4 regions of the Bacillus jepli genome follow, and region 1 is predicted to be linked to each of the others. Evidence: riboswitches for the same ligand, from Rfam matches in the RefSeq annotation. Region 1 holds a riboswitch; each other region holds the start of a gene.
The links. Region 1 has a riboswitch for cyclic di-GMP ahead of ABC371_RS07420 (leucine-rich repeat domain-containing protein). Riboswitches for the same ligand answer to the same signal wherever they lie in the genome.
Positions count from the first base shown of each region.

Region 2: it holds a riboswitch for cyclic di-GMP, as region 1 does, so the genes downstream of both, ABC371_RS11170 (EAL domain-containing protein) here and ABC371_RS07420 (leucine-rich repeat domain-containing protein) in region 1, are expected to answer to the same signal.
Region 3: it holds a riboswitch for cyclic di-GMP, as region 1 does, so the genes downstream of both, ABC371_RS02800 (sensor domain-containing diguanylate cyclase) here and ABC371_RS07420 (leucine-rich repeat domain-containing protein) in region 1, are expected to answer to the same signal.
Region 4: it holds a riboswitch for cyclic di-GMP, as region 1 does, so the genes downstream of both, ABC371_RS09975 (peptide chain release factor 3) here and ABC371_RS07420 (leucine-rich repeat domain-containing protein) in region 1, are expected to answer to the same signal.

Region 1 is NZ_JBDFMO010000001.1:1,477,481-1,483,345, forward strand. Features, by position in the region: partial or broken gene ABC371_RS07415 (transposase) at 488-1,463, shown strand; cyclic di-GMP riboswitch class I at 1,729-1,814, shown strand; gene ABC371_RS07420 (leucine-rich repeat domain-containing protein) at 2,309-5,371, shown strand; gene ABC371_RS07425 (hypothetical protein) at 5,581-5,865, opposite strand, start outside.
Region 2 is NZ_JBDFMO010000001.1:2,197,589-2,203,453, reverse strand. Features, by position in the region: gene ABC371_RS11210 (IS256 family transposase) at 1-864, opposite strand, end outside; gene ABC371_RS11205 (hypothetical protein) at 1,171-1,425, opposite strand; gene ABC371_RS11200 (hypothetical protein) at 1,428-1,697, opposite strand; gene ABC371_RS11195 (hypothetical protein) at 1,694-1,852, opposite strand; gene ABC371_RS11190 (hypothetical protein) at 1,912-2,160, opposite strand; gene ABC371_RS11185 (hypothetical protein) at 2,240-2,506, shown strand; partial or broken gene ABC371_RS11180 (sporulation histidine kinase inhibitor Sda) at 2,655-2,771, opposite strand; gene ABC371_RS11175 (hypothetical protein) at 2,918-3,088, opposite strand; cyclic di-GMP riboswitch class I at 3,359-3,443, shown strand; gene ABC371_RS11170 (EAL domain-containing protein) at 3,534-4,244, shown strand; gene ABC371_RS11165 (PilZ domain-containing protein) at 4,259-4,804, shown strand; gene ABC371_RS11160 (peptidoglycan recognition protein family protein) at 5,240-5,865, opposite strand, start outside.
Region 3 is NZ_JBDFMO010000001.1:563,388-569,252, reverse strand. Features, by position in the region: gene ABC371_RS02815 (ABC transporter permease) at 1-149, opposite strand, end outside; gene ABC371_RS02810 (ABC transporter permease) at 139-957, opposite strand; gene ABC371_RS02805 (ABC transporter ATP-binding protein) at 947-2,056, opposite strand; cyclic di-GMP riboswitch class I at 2,336-2,420, shown strand; gene ABC371_RS02800 (sensor domain-containing diguanylate cyclase) at 2,639-3,829, shown strand; gene ABC371_RS02795 (YxcD family protein) at 3,864-4,151, opposite strand; gene ABC371_RS02790 (hypothetical protein) at 4,139-4,585, opposite strand; gene cyoE (heme o synthase) at 4,927-5,829, shown strand.
Region 4 is NZ_JBDFMO010000001.1:1,977,216-1,983,080, reverse strand. Features, by position in the region: gene ABC371_RS09985 (hypothetical protein) at 295-906, shown strand; gene ABC371_RS09980 (DUF2198 family protein) at 1,020-1,247, opposite strand; gene ABC371_RS09975 (peptide chain release factor 3) at 1,782-3,365, opposite strand; cyclic di-GMP riboswitch class I at 3,765-3,849, opposite strand; gene ABC371_RS09970 (DNA-binding protein) at 3,863-4,432, opposite strand; gene ABC371_RS09965 (NUDIX hydrolase) at 4,566-5,021, opposite strand; gene ABC371_RS09960 (hypothetical protein) at 5,033-5,317, opposite strand; gene ABC371_RS09955 (peptidylprolyl isomerase) at 5,544-5,865, opposite strand, start outside.

The sequences.
Region 1 (5,865 bases):
AAAGACACAGCCAAAATCTAAAATAGACAAAAATAGCAAAATGGAGACACAAATTTAGATATTCAAGCAAAAACCAAAAAGTAAATGTTGTCGCAGTTGATTACTCAGGCAACAAAACAATCAGCAATTTTAAATCCTACAACCTACGTCAAATACTAGCAATCAATTTTGGTTGCTAGTATTTTTGTGCATGTCTCGCTGGATAAGGAGCTCTGGGAAAATCATTATCGCGCAATTATACCAGCTTAAAGCGCAATTCCTAAAAATAACACGCAATTCTCCAAAATAAAGCGCAAATATCACCATTCATCGCGCAATTCCCCATTATCCTAGTCTTAAGCAAGGGGACCAGTGGAACCGTCCGAGGTCACTGAAAAACGTTTCTAAATAACTGGAAAACGTAGGTTTTTATAAAAAAATACAAAAAACCCCCGATTTTGGTAAAATAGAGTTGTCGAAAAACTATCACCAAAAAGGGGGATTTTTTATGCTTAAAAGCAGAAAACAATTAAGCATGTACTCAATATTATACAATAAAATACCGGATAATCACATCCTTAAGCTAATGGACGAAGCAGTAGATTTTAGTTTTATTAATGAGCTACTTGAAGATTCATATTCTAAATATTATGGAAGACCAGCCAAAGAACCAGAAATGATGGTCAAATTACTGGTTCTTCAACATCTTTATAAATTATCTGACGAGAGAGTTATAGAAGATGCATCATTAAACCTTGCCTATATGTATTTTCTCGGGATAAACCCAGAAGATGATTTACCACATCCTAGTTTATTAGCAAAGTTCAGAGTACATAGATTGCAAGATGTCACATTAGATGAAATCATATTAAAAGTTGTAGAACAATGTGTAGAAAAAGGCATTATTAAAGATGCCGGTATTAGTATTGATACTACTCATTCCGAGGCAAACACCTTTAAGGCAACCCTTTTATTTTAAAAAGCCCATATTGGATCAAATCAAACAAATTGGGGCAAAACCTTATATACCTGTAAGTGCGATGTCTTACCGGTTAGATGAAGAAAGGTTTAGCTACAATAAGGATTCCGATGAATGGTTTTGCGTTCAAGGAAATAAAACAGAAAAAAAGAAATACTACAAAGATAAACGGGGAAAAGAATACTATAAATATTCCTTTGAAAAAGAACAATGTAGAAATTGTCCATTAAGGGAATTGTGCATAAAGGAAAAAAGAGTCGGTAAATTGTTAGAGGTTAGTATTAATACACCAGAGTTTTATGAATACAGCCAGGAAAAAAAGACCGAAGAAATCAAAGAAAAATATAAGGAAAGAGCTTGCCAAGAATGGAAAAATGGCGAAATGAAAAATTTCCACGGGTTAGATCGTGCCAGGGGGTACGGTCTAAGAAGCATGTCTTTACAAGCAAAATTAACTGCATTAGCAGTTAATTTAAAGAGGATAGCCAAGATACTATCCTCTAAAAAACCATCTTTTCCGCAAATAAATGACATTTATTTCAAAAATGAAGAAAAAACTTTTGATTTTCAAATGGCAGCATAGTTGTGAAGCTTTTTTATTATAAATATAGGGACTTTTTCAGTGGATTCGAACCGTCCCTTTGGCTCCGATTTCGACAAAAACCAACAACCTTCCAATACCAAAGTACTATTTACTATAAAAATAGGTCAAAAGACCCTTTTAATAGATTCGCGCACTATTCTATAGTAAATAAGAAGCATACATAAATCGTACGAAATGGCAAAATCATTGAAAAATGATGACGCAAAACTAAAGGGGCTACGGTCTATTGGACTATGCCAGCCAGTTTCCGAACACGAGGCTCCGTCGATTTGTGTTCACAAAATCGAAAGGGGAATATGTGTGAAAAAAGCAATTTACAAAGCGAAATACTATTGGCACAGCATGCAATTTAACAAGAATAGAACCCTATTAGAGGATTGTCTCTCCCAAAAACTCAAATCTCAAATTGAGTCAAAAATGCATTACCATGAGCGTGAAGCAATCAATTACATAGCTAAACTATAAAGCTATAGGAATAACCTACATAACCTGTAATAGACCAACGGAATCACCTTTGGTCTATTATTTTTTCTTTTTAAAAATCCAATCGTCCAATCTTATCATATGCTGTTCAAGTGGATAATTTCATGAATCCATTTGATACAAGCAACATAGTTCCTTATTACCATTTTCAATCTAGGTATTTAGCATTAAAAAATATTCAAAATTTATAAAAAATGGTATATAATAACCTAGTTGGTATTTTTCGACAAATATTTTAATAATTTACCAGGAGGGGAACTAGAGTGAAAAAACGCAAGTGGATTAAGATGCCATTAGTGCTAATCATGTTATTTTCTATTAGTAATCCGTTTACAGGCCAAACAGCGTATGCATCTGAAGAGCTGCCTTCAGATGAACAAGTAGACCAAACAGAAACGGAAACGGTACAACAAGAAAGTGAAGTGTCTGAAGAAACAGCATTAAATGAAGAGGCTGTCGAAAATCCAGTTGAGGAAGCACTATCATCAAATTATTTGAGTGTTAAAGGTGTAACGGATTCAACTGCAACTGTGGAGTGGTTTCGATATATTAATCATAGCGAAGCAGAAAAATACAAGGTTTACTTAAATGATGAACTAATCACAGAAATTGATAATATATATGTATTCCAATTTACATATATCGGACTCCAGCCGGAAACGGATTATACACTAAAAGTTGAAATTGTAAATCAAGATGGCGGTGTTGTGAAAGTCTTAGGATCCGCTACTACTCAGCCTGCTCCAACGGGAAAGGTTATTCCATTCAAAGATGAAACTCTTAAGTCTGTAGTAAAAAGAGAATTAGGCATTGTGGATAGAGAAGTTCGTGCAAGTGACATGAATAATCTTTATAGATTGAATGCTTGGACTGAAGGTATTAAGGATCTTTCAGGCTTGGAATTTGCGTATAATTTAGAAGATCTCAGCCTTAGTGGCAATGAAATTAGCGATATATCATCACTCGCTTATTTATCAAAGTTAAAAACGGTTAGTTTAAATGAGAACGAAATTACTGATTTCAAGGTATTAGAACAACTTCCGAACTTACAATATGTTACACTCTTCGGAAATGGGGAGGAATTTAGTAACGATACGATGAATGTAATCGAACATCTACTTGAAAATAAAGTAGAAGTGGATTGGACATTTTCATGGGAAAATCAAATTAACTTCACAAGTTTAACAGAATCTGAAGGTACATTTACGGTTGATTTTCCGAAAGTTGAGGATCGTGTAAAAAATTATCAAGTATATATCGGAGATGAACTCTTAGGAGAGTTTTTACCTGGAGAAAGCTATACACTTTCAGATTTGCTACCGGACACAGGTTACGAGGTAATTGTCAAAGCAGTTGATGCAAAAGGGTTAATTTGGTCAACTACTCATGGGTATTTAAATACAAAGGCATTTCCATCTGGAGATATTGTTACATTTGCAGACCCTGCATTAGAAGAAGCTGTCCGTAAGGAATTACTCATTTATTCACGTGAATTATATCAAAGTGATCTTAAGATGTTATATTCACTAATAGCTGAACATAGAGGTATTACTGATTTATCTGGTCTAGAAAAGGCTGGAAATTTATCATTTTTAGATTTAAGTGGTAATAAGATTGAAAATCTCGAACTGTTATCAAACCTAACAAATCTATCAAATCTTTATTTAAATTCAAACAATATTTCTGATATTACACCTTTGAGTGGATTGGAGAAATTACGAACCTTAACACTTCGAGGTAATAAGATTGAAGATATTAGTGCTTTAAAAGATTTAACAGCGTTAGCAGAACTGGATTTTTCTAATAATGAAGTAGAAGATATTTCCGCATTATCGACTTTAACAAATATTAGAACCTTATTATTAGGGGAAAATAAGATTAAAGTCATTAGTGTTTTAAAGAATTTGAGAGCGTTAGCAGAACTGGATTTTTCTAATAATCAAGTAGAGGATATTTCTGTCTTATTAGAACTCCCACGATTATATTTTGCAACTGTATACAATAACTCATTGGATTTGATAGAAGGTTCTGATGTCATGAATTTCATACAGACCTTATTAGATCGAGAAATAACGGTGATTTATGTTGAAGAAGGTGAAGAACAACCGCCAGTAGAAGAACCAGGCGAGGAACAACCGCCAGTAGAAGAACCAGGCGAGGAACAACCACCAGTAGAAGAACCAGGTGAAGAACAACCACCAGTGGAACAGCCAGAACCAGAACAACCTGAATATAAGAATCCAAGCGTTACAATTGAAAATACCAAGGTAACTGAAAATCAAATCCAAGTATCTTGGAAGGTTGAAAACAAAGAATCAGTTAGAAGGTATTGGGTATATGTAAATGGTCATGAGTATGCAATGCTTGATAAAAATGCAACAGAAATCACGATTAAAAACTTGCAACCCAATACTTTATACAAAGTTCGCCTTGTTGCTTTATCAAACGGTACAAATGATGCGAGTAAAGAAGTGGAAGTAAGAACAAAGGCTATTCAAGTTGTGACAATGCCTGTCATCAACAACGGAATTGCCAAAGTTCCAACCGTTGTCGTTAATAATATAGAAAAAGGCGAAACACTAGTTGTGAACCTTAATAAAGCCGATTCAGCAAAGGTTGAATTAACGAAAGAGCAAGTCAAGACACTTAAAGACAAAGGAGCAGACTTGGTTGTTGAAAACCAAAATGTTCAATTGCAAATTCCATTGAACAATCTACCTGAAGATAAAAAAATCGAAACAGTTGTTCAAAAAATGAAATCTGTAGAGGGAGCAGCAAGTCATGTTTATGACTTTACAATCTATGCAGATGGACAAGCGGTTCATACATTTGTGGTACCAATTACGCTAGTGTTTGATGTCAACGAAGAACAAGTGACAAACCCTGAGGATTTAAAAGTATTCTACTTCAATGAAGAATCAGAAGAATGGGAGTTAATTCCTGGGGCAGTTTATCAAGACGGTAAAGTTTCAGTAGAAACAGGTCATTTCAGTATTTTCGCAGTATTTGAAGTTGCAGACAGTAATGATAAGGTGGTTTCTGAGGCACCAGTTCCAGAAAACAAGCTACCTGAAACAGAAGCAACTGTTAAGGAGAACAATGATGCTCCACAATCGGTAGAAGACAACAAGACATCTGACGAAGCCAAATCAGAACAAGTAACGAATCCTAGCACACCTGATAAGGATAGCAAGTCTACTGAATCAAAAGAGAATAAGCTTCCTGTAACAGCAACAAACAACTATACTCTATTACTAGGCGGAATCATCTTACTCGCTCTTGGAGCAGCACTTGTGTTTACACGTAGAAAGTTCGCCAAACGATAAAAATGAACGATTTCCCTCTTGTCCATTGGCAGGAGGGAAATTTTCAATTCGGAGGAACAGAACATGAAAAAAATGAAAGACGAAAATGGACAATAATCTCCGCTGAAATTTTCACCTTTAGCATATACACCTAACGTATCTCTGAAAAAAATTCACCATCTAAAAAGGAACGATCCAACGCACAGGTCATTCCTTTTCCTTATATTTTTTCAATATCTTCTTCGACGTTTAATCAGCATATAAAGTCCGCTGGAAGCAAGTACAAGAAGCAATAATCCAAATAGACTCATACCGATGATAAATGTTATATCCGTGCTGTTATCAGACTCTACCTTCGTCGTTTTAATCATTGTATTTGTTTCGACTGCTTCTTCCTCTGATTCTACAATCACTTCAGGCTCTTCTTTAGTCTCTACATCAGCTTCTTTGGTGGATTCAATTTCTTTTTCCTCATTTTGAGTGGCTGCGGGTGTTTGGTCTTCTTGGGTTGTAGC
Region 2 (5,865 bases), 720 kb from region 1:
CTCGTTGATGGAAGTATAGATTAATTTTAAGTCAGCGACAAATTCTTTTAAATGTTTATAAGAAACGTATTTTGTACTTGAACGAATCTGGTGAATGATACAACGTTGAATACTAGCGAAAGGATACACAGCTTGAATGGCCTCTCTAAACCCTGTAAGCCCATCTACGCAGAAAAGATTAACTGTTTTAACGCCTCTCGTTTTCAAATCGTTCAACACACCTAACCAAAACTTACTACTTTCATTTCCACCAACCCAAATACCCAATATTTCCTTATATCCTTCATTGTTAATTCCCAAAACAACATAAGCTGCCTTCGAGACAATTTGGTGATTATCCCGAATTTTATAATGAATGGCATCCATAAAAATAAAAGGATAATAGGCTTCAAGTGGACGGCTCTGCCACTCATTTACTTGTGGCATAATCTTTTCACTAATCTTACTAACTAGCTCTGAGGAAATCTCAATATTATAGAGATCCTTGACTTGTTCCTTGATATCCCTTGTAGACATACCATGAGCGTAAAGGGAAAGAATCTTTTCTTCTAGTCCGTCCACATTTCTTTGGTATTTGTCCAAAATTTGCGGCTCATACGAGCCATTTCTGTCTCTAGGAACATTTACTTCAACTTCACCAAATTGTGTTTTTAGTTTCCGTTTTGTTGAACCATTTCGATAATTATTAGGTCCATCATTTCGACGTTGATGCTTTTCATAACCCAGTTGCTCATCAATTTCACATTGGAGCACTTCCTCCAATACATCGGAAAACATTTCTTTGATCGTTTCCATGATTTGATTGGTACTAGTGAATTTTTGTTCCTTTACAATTTCTCTGATTAATTCCTTTGGTAATTTCATGTAGAAAAAACCTCCTTGGCAAAAATTATTTATCCTAATTCTTGCCAAGGAGGATTGATTTGAAACCTATTTACACAACTTTTTCCGCACCGTCTCTCAAACGAGTTTCTTTGATTTATTATCCGATTGAACCTTCCATCTCGACTATGTATAAACGAATGATAAACGTATAAGTGCATAAAATCAAGGTTTATGAATATATGTGCAATCAATTTTTCATTACTTTTTTATGTTTTTATTAAAAAACGGTATCATTAATGGTATCACTATTCATCATGAGCTTATCAATTTGATAGGCTCTTTTTTTCAAGACACTTTCTTTCTTAAATCGACTCTTCTTTTACATTTCATGCATTCAAATAAGTACGTTTCAATCTCTCTATGCCATTTTAATTTCCGGCATGTTTGGCATGATAATTCAACTCTTCTTGTTTTATGATCATTCACCTCTATATCATCATTTTCTTCTGAATCATCTGCGTCATTTTCTCTTTCTCCAGTAAATAAGAAATAAGCAAACATAAAGGAAATGCCACCTGATACAAAATACATCCAGCTCATGATCAGTCCCCCTGAAGCAAGTATTCGATATCATTACTGCCATATTTTTTTACCGGTATGACTCGATAAGCATGATGTGTGCAATACTCATCCTGCAACTGTGAGACAAGCTTATTATTGTCCAGGCTCAACTCAACTAATCGAGCTGCTAATGTCGTAGGCTTCATATTGCAAGCTGTAGCCAGTCGATTCAATTTTTTGTTATAACTATTCGACAGAGACAAGTTCACACGGTTAATTTTCTTACTACCTAGTCCCTTCCCTTCTATCATACACCGACACCAGCCTTGTTAAACTCCATCAACTGCAAGTGCACACTCGCTACCCTTCTCTCCATTTCTTCGTGGCTTATTTTATCTTCTTGAAACAATTTCATGCTATTCGCTGAATACTCCATTAGCTTTTCAATTAACTCCTCTACTCCCATCTCTTTTCTCTCCTTTTGAAAAAGTAGTGTCAATTGACAACGTCAACCGTGTTACAGTGTTACACGAGAGCCCGAGAGGAGGGAGGGGTATTACTACCCCTTAAATCAATTTTAACTCCCCCTCTCTCTGTCTTTTTTACGATTTTCAATGGTTGGTTACGGCGCCTAACATCTTCTCTTATAAGGTCTTTAACATAGCCGCTAAAATTCGTTTCGCCAATGTGTTCTAAAAACTTTACATCTTCTTCATTTGTGATATTAAAAGACACTGATTTTACTACTTTATTTTTACTCCTATTACTACTCAATTGTCCCACCCCCTTTGTACAGGGTATGACTCGTATGACCGTTTTATGATATGATTTTTAGAAAAAAAGGAAGATTATTATGAAAGTAAATATAGATGTGTTTTTAGACATCGAGGGGAGCAAACTTCGAAGTGGTGGGGCTTTTGATATCAATCCAAGGGAATATAAAAATAACCCTGATCTTACTGTGGCCATCATCGCCTATCAGTACATACAGGACATAATCAAACAAACTGGATATAGGGAAACATTAATAAAGAAGGTTCTTTATGAAGGAAATAAGGATATAACGGAATTAACGAGGCAGATAAGGAGAATACCACCGAAGGATGATTTGCCGTTTTAAAAGCCCTATCACAATAAGAGATAAGGCTTTTTTAATCCATTTATTATAGTATGATTTCAATGCAAGAGTCCGAGATTGTATTCTTTTATGTAGTTAATCTTGAGGTGTATTTTGAAGAGTACAATGGAGTTTCGTGATGGTTATTATCGTTAAGGTTCCTTCTTTGCATCTCAGTCTTCAAAAGGGAAATGAATTCATTATTCAACTTTAATTTATTGGCTTGATCATATGCTTCAATTAATAGTTGATCTGTAAGACGCCTCACTGGATATTTCTCCTTTCAATAAAATCACGACAGGAATAAATATACACTAATTACCGATATTTATCCAGCATTTAGAATGAGTCCTGGACCCAAAACCAATTCTAATATGAGAAAGCCCTACCTCAGCTAAGAGACAGGGCCTTTTTTCATGATAATTTAACTTTATTCAATTCCTCAAATTCCTTCAATGCTTCAGTTACAATTTCTTCTTTGTTACCCGATTTTGTAACCCTTACTTCTTGATGTCCCCACTGCGTTGGCAATACAAACACATCAAACTGACCATTTGTAATCTCTGCTACTGTCAAATTTACCATTGCTAAATTCCTGAATTGCGGTTAATTCTTTAATTTCTGTATTAATAATCATATTAACATCCCCTTACTTAAAAGTATTCAATAAGCTAAGGGACAAACCTTTTTACAAATGTGACAGAAACACGAATGTTTCATAATAAAAATACACAACATTCGACATAAAACGACTTTTTCTTTATTCATTACTAATCTATTTGTCTATTTATGTTGAAATTTTTCGATTTTTGTCTTATTCTAGAATATGGAAAAAGGATTACATTTGAATATGCTATACGATAAAGGCAAACTTATCGAAAGATAAGGACGCAAAGCTACGAACCTAAAGCAATCTTGCTATGGTAGTCGAGTTACCGAAATTAGCGGAGAAAAGATGACTCCCGTTTTATTTCGGTGTAGTCATCTTTTTTTATTCAGAAAATTAGAATGAAAGGGGTGATTACTAAAAATGATTAGTGATTTGATTCAAAATGAATTATTTTCACACTTTTTCCAGCCTATTATTGATATTCATACATGGACAAGGATAGGATTTGAAGGACTCCTTAGAACCTCAGATTATGTAAATCCCGAAGAAACTTTTAACCTTGCAAAAAAAGAAAAACAGCTCTATGAATTAGATTCGCGGTCTATTCATAAAGCTGCATTTACCTACCATTCGGCAGGATTTTCAAAAAAGGACGGATATTTGTTTTTAAATGTATTTCCATCTACCCTTACAAATACAAATTTCCTACCCTTTATAAAGAAAATTATTACCGATAACAACTACTTTAGTCAACAAGTCATCTTTGAAATTAGTGAAATGGAAACAATTACTGATTATTCTAGTTTAAAAGAGAGTATTTCAAAATTAAAATCAGAGGGAATACTCTTTGCAATTGATGATGTCGGAAAAGGAAATTCCAATCTCAAATCCATAATTGAGCTTGATCCGGATTTTATTAAGTTAGATAAATATTTTTCTAACAACTTGTATAGGGAACCTAAAAAACAGGAATTAATCAAGACAATTCTTCATTACACTAATAATCATAATATTAATTTAGTACTTGAAGGACTTGAAACTGAAATGGATTTAGCAATTGCAAAAGCTATTGGTGTTAAATATGGTCAAGGCTTTATTTTAGGAAGACCTAAAGCCATTCAAGTTGTTTAAATGAGGTGATATTTTTGAGCTACATAGTTTTATCACAAACTATAATTTTGATTTTTTTGTTAATATTATTTCTTAGAGATGAACGTAAATTACTAAAACAAGGTCATTTAATTGAAACTTTAAGCAAAAATAATAAATCATTAAAAAGTCAATTAGTTAAAGAAAATAGATTCAAACCAGTTGATAAAAGAAAGTCCTATAGAATCGCCCTACCTGGAATTGAAGGTTCCTTTACTTTGATAGATTTTGGTAATAATTCTTTAGGAAAACTAAAAAACAAGTCATTTAATGGTGTAATTGAGGATTTAAGTATAGGTGGTCTGAAATTTATAACATCTTATGAATTCCCAGTTAAATACAACATTATTATGAAAATAAGCTTTAATTTCCAGGATGAGGAATTCGAATTAAAAGGTAAAATTATCCGAAGAGAAGATCATATTAAAGGACAGTCGATATCATATGGCGTACAGTTTGTTGATTTATCTGTAAATGACATCAAAAGATTAAACATTGCATTACACAATTATCAAGTAAAACAAAGGAATAAGATAAGCTAACTAATATTGCGAGTCCTCACCTTAATGTGGGGGCTTTTAATTTCATAAAAAGCCACCTATCTGTCCATCTCAAACAGGTGCTTTTGCGCGAAGCCAGCATCCTCCTTTCTGACTTCCACGCAATCCTCAACTTGATTATAAATCTAAGAATAACCAAATGCAGTTAAGTTTGTCACACTTCTCAACATTTTAACTAAAATAAAAAAGCCCCATCTCCGGAGAGACAGGGCTACTACTAAGGGAAAATAATTGGAGTATTAATAACTTAACCAATTAGAAATATCATTATCCATCCAAAAAACGATAACCACAAAGGTATACTGAGTAGCGTTCCCCAGAAAAGTCCTTTTGGAAAATTTTCTTCATGTTGCATATCATCACGTCCTTAGTAACTTTTATACCCAAGACTTCTGCAACTTATAACTTCATTTTACCTTACTTTAACACACCGTACACCTTTGCTGCTTTATAACGAGATTGAATCATTCTTACTATCTCCTGTGCTTCTTTATGAGTGATGTTTTCAATCTGGACATTATATGGCCAATCCAAAGGCTTAGGTGTAATTTCTACAAAATTAGGGTCAGCAGTACGATATTTGCCGTCATGACATTTGACCATTTTTCTACCGTCTACGATTAATTCCTCAACAATTGTGAATGTATGTCCTTTATCACTTGTACCGTCGCAAACTTCCCAACGTGGTGCATTGTAGAACCAAAGCCCATCATTTTTTACGATTAGTTTTCTACCGACATATTCGCTGTTCCCAACTACTCTCACATGTGCATTTGATGGTGTAGGTGTAGCCATTTTTTTCTTCACATCCTTTCTAAATGTATCCATACTTTTACCATGTTTAGGGAACCAGTGCATAACGTCTGCATGGTTAGACGCAATGCCAAGTTTGTACCCTTCTGAGTGACAGATAATATCTTTATCTGGGTTAAGGTTGAACTGTTTACACAACATAGCGAATAACTCTACTGACTCTTTATAAACAGCAGCGAAATATACTGGATCCTTTAGGTCATCCTCACAAATCTCTACACCAATATGAG
Region 3 (5,865 bases), 910 kb from region 1:
TTATACCAATCCAAGGTAAAACCCTCGAAATTGTTCATCGTGCCGCCACTATTAAAGGAGTAATAGACCAAATAAAAAATCGGTGCGTATAAAATGAAGAAAATAATAAATAGATATACTTTTGAAGAGATGGTAAGTTTATCTCTCATTTTTAGCACCTCGTTTCTTGCGGTTTCCAGTCACTACCATAATTAGTACCATGAAAATAATAAGGAAGACAGCAATGGTCGAACCCATGCCCCAATCCTGTGTGACGAGAAACTGTTGTTCAATAGCAGTACCAAGTGTGATCACTTTGTTTCCTGCAATTAATCGAGTAAGCATGAATAATGATAGGGCAGGAATAAAGACAACCTGGCATCCTGATTTTACACCCTGAATCGTTAATGGAAAAATGACACGACGAAACGTTGTCCATTTTGATGCTCCAAGGTCTCTAGCAGCGTCCAATAGACTTGGATTTAACTCATCTAATGAGTTAAAGATAGGTAAAATCATAAATGGAATAAAAATATAAACAGATACAAACACAAAGCTGAAATCAGTAAATAATAACTGTCTAGAGCCGATACCCAGTACTTCAAGAATCGCGTTGGCAGTTCCATAGGCTCCAAAAATCCCAATAAAAGCATATGCTTTTAATAGAAGATTGATCCAAGAAGGAGCAATGATGAGAAGCAACCAAAGATGTTTATGCTTCGTTCTAGTGATTAAATAGGCTGTAGGGTATGCGACCAATAATGAGACAGCTGTTATTAAAAAGGCATACCAAAATGAGCTTAATGTCATCTTTAGATAAGTTGGTGTGAAAAATGTTTTGTAATTTATTAATGATAGATTTCCCTCTATATCAAAAAATGAATAATAGAGAACAAGTGTAATCGGAGCAATAACAAATACAAGAATCCATAGTGCATAAGGGATAAAATATATATTGCGAGTCAGCTTATTTTCCATGGCTTTCCCCGTCCACATATGCCTCTAAGCGACGATCATATTCTTCCTCTGTTTCACCAATCCGCATAACATGAATCGCCTCTGGATCAAAGTAAAGTCCGATTTCATCGCCAACTTTAGCTTTCTTTGTAGAGTGTACAAGCCACTCATTTCCATCCTTATCAAAGCCGCAAATTTCATAGTGAACCCCTCTAAAAAGCTGAGAATCTACAACAACTTGAAGCTTTCCTTTTTCAACAGAGGTTATTTCTAGATCTTCAGGACGGATGACAATTTCAACAGGCTCATTGTCTGAAAAACCTTGGTCAACACAATCAAATGTCTTTCCAACGAATTCAACTAAAAAGTCTCGATGCATTTTTCCTTTTACGATATTCGATTCTCCGATAAAATCAGCGACAAAGCGATTGATGGGTTCGTCATATATATCGATAGGGGTGCCACTTTGTTGTATGTCTCCTTTATTCAATACAAATATCTCATCAGACATAGCAAGTGCCTCCTCTTGGTCATGTGTGACAAAGATAAAGGTAATACCAAGTCGCTTTTGAAGGTCACGGAGTTCATATTGCATTTCTGTACGGAGCTTTAAATCAAGTGCTGACAATGGCTCATCCAATAAAATAATCTCAGGCTCGTTCACAATCGCTCGAGCAATTGCCACACGTTGTCTTTGACCACCCGACATTTCTCTAATTTCGCGGTTTTCATAGCCAGTAAGATTGACAAAGCTTAGGGCTTCTTTCACTTTTTTATCGATTTCAGATTGCTTCATTTTTTTTATTCGTAAGCCAAAGGCAACATTTTCATATACATTAAGATGTGGAAATAAAGCATAATCCTGAAACACTGTATTAACCTGACGCTTATTGGCAGGTGTGGTGTTTACTTTTTTGCCATTAAAATAAACCTCTCCATCTGAGGGTTCGATAAATCCTGCGATCAAACGCAAAATCGTTGTTTTTCCACATCCGGATGGACCAAGAAGGGTATAAAACTTTCCTCTTTCAATTTCAAAGCTGACATTGTTAAGGACAGGTGGGTCATTGTCATATTGTTTCGTCACATTTTTAAATTGGATAATAGGTATACTGGTCATAGCAACCCCCTTCTTTCTATATAAAATAAGGTAATAGTTTTTGTGTAATCCGGCATAATTATACACGAATCGGCAAAAAATTCAATAACATTCATAAAGTCAAGTGTAAAAATATAAATGGAGTGATCGTATATAGACCGAAAAAAGAATCTAGTAAATTGGTAGTAGGAATAAATTAACATTTTTAGAAAAAGGTGAGGTTAATTTCATTGACCAAATGTGAAAATAGAAATATAATTATAGTACAATTTGAAATAATCTTTCTTTAAAGATAATTGTATAAAGGAAAGGCAAATTCATTGAAAGATGAAGACGCAAAACTATAGGGGCTTAGTCCAGTTGGACATGCCAGCCAGTTGCCGAGTAAAACTCGTATCGTAAGAGCGAAGATTAATCGGTGTGTGATTAGTCTTTTTTTTTATACCATTAAGTATATTGTTGTTACTATTTTACTAGATTTTTGGATAAATTAGCATGTTCAAAAGGAAGGGGAAAAGGACCGCGTCGACGAAACGCCATGACCAGTGCCATTTTCAACCGGTTTTTTGAACATTCTTTAAAAAAATTTGGAAGTGATTATGCATGAAGAAAACCATCCAGAATCTGAACGTACTAAGAAAACTGAGTGAATTAGTCGAAAAGGTTGGTTTCGAAAAGAACCTGATTTCTGACGAAACTCGTAGCTTTTTTGACGAGATTGGTCAGGAACAAGAGGAACAAAAGATTACTAGCACCCTTTTAACCCAACTCCAACAAATGAACGAACAAATGGAAAATATGCATTGGATGAACAAGCATTACCGTATCCTTCATGAATTTGCCCAAATTTGCAGCAAAACTTTAAATGAAAGCGTTCTTCTTCAAAAGTCCTACGAGATGGTATCACGCGTTATGCCAACGGACTCGTTTTATATTGCCCTGCACAATCCTGGTGATGCACAAATTCAAATGATTTTTATTATGGATAACGGTGAACCTGCCCCACCAAGTACCGTGGAGTTTGGTGAAAATTACACATCAAAGGTTATAAAAACACGAGAAATCGTTCACCTCAAGCATCGAAATCAAAACATTGAGTATGATACGAAAATGGGAGAAGGAGAGCAAGACACAAGGTCTTGTTTATTCGTACCAGTTGTGATGGATGATCAAGTAAAAGGTGTCATTTCAGCACAAAGCTATAGGGATTTCGCCTATCGGAAGGAACACGAGGACCTTTTGCAAATGATCGGTGCTCAAGTTATCAATTCGATTGAAACAGCACGATTATACGGAAAAATTTACACAATGTCCCGCACAGACGAATTAACAGGTTTAAAAAACCATCGTGCTTTCCATGAGGATTTAGGACAATTAATTCGAAATGATGATGGCGAGATTACAGTTATGATGATCGATTCTGATGATTTAAAGCAAGTAAATGACCGCTTCGGCCATGATGCGGGTGATTTATATTTAAAAATACTTGCAGACGGCATGAAAACACTTTGCAATGATAAGATGGAAGGCTATCGATATGCGGGGGATGAGTTCATGATTCTTATTAAAACCCGCATTGATTTGGGTGTGAAGGACATCTACTATAAGTTAAACGAGTATTACTCGGAACACCCACTCATCGTTGATGATGAAAAAATCACCGTTTCAATCAGCACTGGTGTTGGTGTCTATCCGTATAATGGAACAACTGTGGATGCGTTGAAGAAGGCAGCAGATCAAGCCCTTTACGCTGCAAAAGAGAATGGAAAAAATCGAATAGTCGTGGCGAATTAAAAAAGCTCATCCATTTGGATGAGCTTTTTTAATTTTAGTTAATATGGGCAATGATGCCTTCTTCATCGTCTAATACAAGCTTGATTCCTGCATATGGGTCTCGATTCAGAAATTCTCCAAGCCATAAACGAATCGCTTCGATTAGGTTTGCCATGATGAGAACCTGTTTGCGATCGTTGACATATGCTTCAGCGGAGAACCCGTAGTCATCATCATACATAAGCTCTACTTCGACTTCTTCTGGCTTTACTTGTTTTTTCAAGCCAATATAAACACAAACCGCATTAATAATTTCTTGTTCAGAAAGAATTAACGTCTCCATGGGTCTGCCTCATTTTTCTTACGATCTCTAATCATCACGAAGATTTTACGAATGATGACAATCAGAACATAAATCGCTATAACGTTAATCATTAATCCTAAAAATGAGCCGAGCATTCCCATTCCACCTAGAAGACCACCAAACAGGAACCCTGCAAGTCCACCAAGCATAAGGCCTTTCATTAATCCACCAGACATGAATCCACCTTTAGGATTTGTAGTAGTAGACTTGTTTGTCACATTATTATCTGCCTTTTTCTTTTGTTGTTGTTGGAAGTTGGATTTATTTGTGTTTCCTATATTATTATTAAACCCTCTCTTACCTGACTTATAGCCTTTTGCTTCAACAGTTGTTGTTTGGTCTTGGAAGACAAAGTTTCCAAGTGGCGAAAGAATCAGAGTAAGTGCTACCATAGCCGCTAAAACCTTTTTCATATAAATGTGTACCTCCATAAGTTAGTATTGATATTTTTACTATTATAACCTAATATCGTGAAATTCTCTTGTAATTCACCTTCCTCAGTTTTCTACTTTATATACGATGATAAAGGGGGAAGGTTTCATTTTATGGATAAAAATGATGTTGGTAAATTGTAACAAAATCATTAAGGCTAAAAGTTTTTCAATAGAAATTTAAAATAAAGAGTTGATATAAAAAATCCCTTTTCAGGTCGTTTTCACTATAGACGCAGGTAAAAGATGGTTTTCTTATCCTAAGGGCTATAAAAATGGTATAGTATATTTGTAGGAATAGAAGGCAGGAAAGAGGATATATAATGAAAACAGAAGTGCAGTTACAAAAAACATCCCTCATAGCTGATCTTAAATCCCTTTTTAAGGCAGGAGTTTTACTAGCGAATGTTCTACCTGTGTTTTCAGGATTTTGGTTAGCCATTTATTTTACGGGTGCATCATTTCAGGAAAATTTAGGATTGTTTCTATATACAATGGTTGGAAGTACGCTCGTTATGGCGGGGGCTCTAATCATAAACAATTGGTATGATGTTGACATCGACACAGTCATGGACCGTACAAAAAAACGACCAACTGTAACTGGTCATTTTTCATTGAACTTTGTATTGGCTTTAGGCATTATTTGTACAGTATTAGGATTCGTTTCTCTACTTTTCACCACCTATGAAGCCGTCTTTTTTACGTTTGTGGGCTGGTTCACGTATGTCATATTGTACACAATGTGGTCCAAGCGCAGATTTACGATAAATACTGTGATTGGGAGTGTATCAGGCGCCGTTTCTCCATTAATGGGCTGGGCTGCTGTTGCACCGATTGATCATACTGTCCCAATTGTGCTCTTTTTGATTTTATTTGTGTTTCAAATGCCGCATACGTATGCAATTGCGATAAGAAAGTATGACGAATATAAGGCTGCAAACGTTGCGATGCTCCCGGTCGTTCGGGGGTTTGAGGTAACGAAGAAACATTTTCTGTTCTGGGTTATTTGTCTGTTTCCACTACCCTTCTTTTTAGGCGAACTAGGAAAGGTTTTTGTCGTCCTTGCGACTTTGCTTAATATCGGGTGGATCATCTTGAGTATTAAAGGTTTTTCTGTCAAGGATGATATAAAATGGGCTCGCTGGAATTTCCTTTATTCCGTGAACTATATCTTAATTATCTTCCTATTAATGGTCATTGTTACATTGCCAAAGTATCTTGGGTGAAATCAATTGAAACCTCGCTGCATTATTGATGTGGCG
Region 4 (5,865 bases), 500 kb from region 1:
TCCTCCAATCCGTTTTTTCTGAACTGTTTTATGTGTTTTTTCACTGACATTTTCTCGATAGAAACATTGTACCACAAACCAACCTAAAACAAACAAAAATACGAACTGATATTCGATTTTTTATTTAAAATATCTGTTGTAAAACATGTTATAATTTGGAAAAAAGCATGTAGTGGTGAGGTGTTTTATGATAAAAAGGTGTGGAATCTTTATTCTCGTTTTCGTATTAGGCTTTTTAGTTTCATGCAATAACAATGTCAGAATATCAGGTTGTCCAAATGGAGAAGTTGTTGAATGGGTGGATGCTTTGATGATAACGATGTAAAGTATCAACATGATTTTCCTGATTCTTACGACAAACTAGGCTCGATTTCAATCGAGAAGGGAAAAGAACTTGGGAAGGTGACTTTCATGATGAATGAACATGCATGCAGTGATCACAAGATGGTTAATGGAGATGCCGCATACTTGCCTAAAGGAACTTCGATTTATGAGATAAAAGGATACCCTTCTTCATTCATCGTAGCTGCCGATGATAAAGTATATGTTTTTGATGAAAATAAGGAAGCAAAAACAGCTGGGGAGCTTTACCCACTCGATGGATTGGTAAAAAATATACATATTGAAAGCACCGAGGATGGTAGCAGGCTACACACATTTTCAGACGAATCAAAGGAACAATTTATCCAGTCTTGGTATCGGCTTGGACTAGATGACCCGTATGGTCTTCACTTAACTGGAAAATTTGAAGGTAAACGTGTTTTTTTAGAAATCGAGTTAAATAACGGGGTTAGCTTCCGAGAGCTTTACTGGATGGATTCAAACACCTTTCATAATGGGGTAATTGGGGATGCTGAAATTAAAACAGTGTTTGTTACAGAGTTAGAGAAGATGGAGGAGAAATGAAGGACTGTCCGATGCAACATCATGAGCATTCAGTCCTTCATCCCCTAGATGACGGACGTTTGGCTGCGTCTTCTATAGCAAATAGTCCTTCATTAAACCCCCGACATACCCATTTATTTTTTAGCCCTTTTCCCCATGTTCCTCGCATACAGAAATCCCAATCCAAGCGAGATGATATCCGCAATAATGATATAAATGGAATCTGCATATCCTTTATATATGGATGCAGCAATTAGAGCAACCGCTAGAAAGAAGCCTACATAATAATTATAAGTCACCCTTGTAAAGAAAACGACGAGTACACCCGGAAGGATGAGCGCCAGCAAAAGTTTCAATAGCATCAAATTCGTGTCCTTTCAACAATTTCATAAATTTACTATACCAAAACAACGAAAGTAAAACACATAATTTACCCTTGCTATTCAAACACCTCTGGATAAAACCCTTCCGCTAAACTCTCCACCGCTTACGCCATACAGTTTCCAGGTAATACGCTCTCTAGCGAAATGACAACAAAGTTTTCGTTTTTAACACTTTCTAACTGTGAAAGGGCAGGGTGTTTTTGGTGTCCTTTATTTTTCGTTCGGTTGAAGGTGCTTCATAGTCGTGTATCAAAATCACATCAGGCTTTCTAGCAAGAACCTCTTCGTAGCTAACAGTGACCCAATGCTTGTCAGTAATTTCTTCAAAAATGTTTTTCCCACCAGCAAGCTCAATCATTTATGTTTCAAAATTTGCACCGCCCGCTGTGAAGACGCCATTTCCACTACTATCATAAACTAGTACAACAACTGGATCCTAATCGATTTTTCGAAACAAATTTCTGCATCCTTTCATAAAATAAATCGCCCAGAAAAGTTTCTGGGCGATTTATTTTAAACACCTTTATAGTCGTTACTTTCAAATAAATCAATGAGTTCGATGTCCTTGTTTTTATCTTGGAAATAACGATAGGTAAAGTCATTTTCAAATAAAACTACATAGCGCTCATTTCGGTCACGAACAAGTAAACTTCTTGAATCGAACAGGCGTGTATCGACATTCTTGTTCGCAATCCATCTTGGAATCCGATTTCCAAGGGTAGTGAATTCAACTGCGACATTGTATTCTGCCTCTAATCGATATTCAAACACATCATATTGGAGCTGACCAACCGCACCAAGAATAAATTCATCATTTGATTCCTGTCTGAATAATTGAATCGCACCTTCTTGAACGAGTTGCTCAATTCCTTTTCTAAATTGCTTCGCCTTCATCACGTTCTTTACGCGAACCTTACGATACATTTCCGGTGGAAACACAGGTAGCTCCTGATAATGCATATCTTCTTTACCTGCCGTCAATGTATCACCGATTTGATAGACGTTCGGGTCATAAATTCCGATAATATCGCCAGGATATGCCTCATCAACTGTTTCACGGCTTGCCGCCATAAATTGTTGGGTTTGATTCAATTTGATTGATTTACCGGTACGAGTGATGTTAACGCTCATTCCACGCTCAAACTTTCCGGAGCAGACACGTAGGAACGCAATCCGGTCACGATGCTTCGTATTCATATTTGCCTGGATTTTAAAAATATACCCGGAGAACATTTCGTCCTCTGGTGGAACTAATCCAAGGTTTGTTTTACGAGGCTTCGGTGCTGAGGCAAATTGTAAAAATGTATTGAAAAATGTTTCTACACCAAAGTTTGCGAGCGCACTACCAAAGAATACAGGTGTAAGTTCACCCTTAGCTACACGCTCTACATCAAAATTGTTTCCAGCTTCGTCTAATAAGAGTAATTCGTCTTGTGCACTGTCATAAATCGGGCTTTCAGTAATCTCTGGATGTTTGCCGTCCTCTAGCTCCTGTAATGGAATGATTTTTTCATCTTCATTCCCAGTAAAATGAACGAACCGATTGTTATAACGGTCGACAATCCCTAAAAATCGTTTTCCCATACCAACTGGCCAGTTCATTGGATAGGATTCAATCCCTAGCACCTCTTCAATTTCCGCTAACAGATCAAGTGGATCCTTTCCTTCACGGTCAAGCTTATTAATGAATGTAAAAATCGGAATTCCTCTCATTCGACAAACTTTGAAAAGCTTAATCGTTTGTGGTTCAACACCTTTTGTGGAGTCAATAATCATCACAACACTGTCAACAGCAGTTAATGTACGATAGGTATCCTCACTGAAATCCTCGTGTCCCGGTGTATCCAAAATATTGACATAAAAATTTTCATATGGAAAACTCATAACACTTGATGTGACTGAGATTCCACGTTGCTTTTCAATTTCCATCCAGTCCGATGCAGCAAATTTCCCTGATTTTTTTCCTTTTACAGTTCCCGCTTCACGAATCACGTTACCAAACAATAGCAATTTTTCAGTCATCGTCGTTTTCCCGGCGTCCGGGTGTGAGATGATGGCAAATGTTCTTCGCTTTTGAACTTCATCTATATAACTCATGTAAATTTTCCTTCCGTTATCACAATTTCTATCTAAAAAAATATATCACATTAAAAAAAGAACTACAACGTGAATTGATTCCAATTTTGACGAGGAATATCAAAAAAAGAGGCTAATCTGTGATACACATCACAGCCTACTATACAGGTTCGCACTATACTAAAAGTAGAAATAGAAAAAATACTGTAATGAGGTGAAGGTTACATGTTTGTAGCATATTTTCTTACTTTAAGTATTATTCTTACTTGTGTCGGTTTTGCAGTACAAATAATGAATGGCGTTAAAGAGTTAGATAGAAAGTTACTAGACCAATAATCTAGCAAAAAGAAAACGGGAGAATCTAGTTTTCCAACTAGACTCTCCCATTTTTCGTCATCAAATAAAGGTACCCTTCCATTCTATAGCAACCCAGCCGCCATAGAGAATTCTCCTTAGGCCCGTGGCTTTGCGTCATCGTCTTTCAACAATTTTGCCTTTTGTATAGTTTGGTATTCTGCTTATCTAATGGCGTTGCGCATACGCTGATATTTACGTTGAATGCTAATTGGGCTACGATTTAATCTTTTGCCGATGTCTGAAAATGGTTTCCCCATTGCGACAAGTTCGATCATGGAATGAATTTCAACCGTAGTCCATGACCTGTAATTGACCCTCTTTTGCTTGGAACGTTCCCCTTCAACCCAGCTAGGTTCAGGAACAATCGCATTTTTTTCAATCTTGGAGAAGTCAATTCGGTCTTTATTGTTCTTTGCCCAATCCCAAAAATCTTCAGGTTTAATAAAGTAAAATTTCCGTGTATTTCGTGTTGCCTTTTTTGTGTACCTTAATCCATGGTTGTCAATCCATAGCTTTACAGACTTTGGATCAATTTTTAATAGAGTTGCCAATTCATGCATCGTTAATTGACCGGTGAAGGACTTCGTATTGGAAATCCCTAATCTCTTAATCTTTAACTCAACGGCTGTTTCCGTTCTATCTAGGTGAGTCGCAATCGTAGAGATTTTCATTCGACCTACATTATCCTTCAAAAACTCTATTTCCTCATACTTCCATGTTCTTTTCTTCAAATCAAAATTCCCCTTTTCATTCTTAATAGCACTAAGAATGAAAGGCCTTTTGATGACATACCACTATCATATCATACTATCGGACTAAAAAAACATTGGTAATTTTATTTTTTTATAGATTGTCAAGTGCTTTTTATACTTTTCTAGTTTGAAGATATTTTTGTAGTAAATTTGGAATAAGTGGATTCATGTTTTCGGGAAGTGCACTGAGACTAAAGAACTGAGCATCTAATCCTTCTTCACGATTTACGTCAAGCTTTCCAGCAACAATCTCTCTTGTGACATAAGCAATGGTAATTGGGTAAAATTCATCTCCATTTGGGAGTTTGACAAAGTGGGTTTTTCCAGAAAACACGCCTACTAAATCCAACTTCCCGATTTGCAGCCCTGTTTCTTCTAGTACTTCTCTCCTACCCGCTTCTTCGGTGGATTCTCCCAATTCTAAAAATCCACCAGGAACACCCCAAACACCGTTTATTCGTTGCTGAAGCAAGATTTCTCCTTTTTCATTAATTACTCCTACTGCCGTACCAACCAAATTAAGCGGTCGGTTGCCAACCAATTTTCTTAACTCTTCTATATAGCCCATGGCAAGTCCTCCTATCTTTTAATCTCTGAAAACAGATAGATGATGAGCCCAATTAGTGCGACTCCAATTGATAGATTCCCATAAGTGTCAATTCGTTCTGGACTAATGAAAAAAATATCTAAGTATTGTACAGGATCGTCAATTGAAAAACTGTCGACGTTGTATAAGGCTATTGCATTCAAAGTCCCCAGAAGCATCAATGACACCCCCACTTGTTTGGCATAATTCTTATCTTTGTTTTTCACTATTCCAATCACAATAAATAGTATAAAAAGACATACAACTGTAAATTTCATATTTCACTCCTTTTATCGAAACTTGATATTTATGGAAATAATATCACATTTATCCATTAAATAAAATTTGAAAATTTCGCCTTTTAATAGAATACTGTCAGTATCAAATACCTGCTGTCGTTTCCCGGGAAATGTTGTCGGCAACAGAAAAATTTGTCGGAAGTATTTCCTGCAAAACTAATGAAAATGGCCCAAACCATATTTTCGGTTTGGGCCTTAAATCAAGTTAGGATAGATTTCGCTCAATCTTGTATTCCTCTGTTTTTTCAGTTAACCACGCACTGTATTCCTCTGAGATTTTTTGATCAAACAGGACTGCGTAAATGGAGTCTTTGCTATCTTCATAGGTTGCTTCTTTCGCTTCTTTTTTATCGGTCACTTTGATGATATGGTACCCGAAGTCTGTTTTTACTGGGTCACTAATTTCATCAATCCCCAATGAGAATGCAGCATTTTCAAATTCAGCAACCATTTCACCTTTTCCGAAATAGCCAAGCTCTCCACCAGCCTCTGCATTAGCAGTATCCTTTGAATACTCTTTCGCTAAT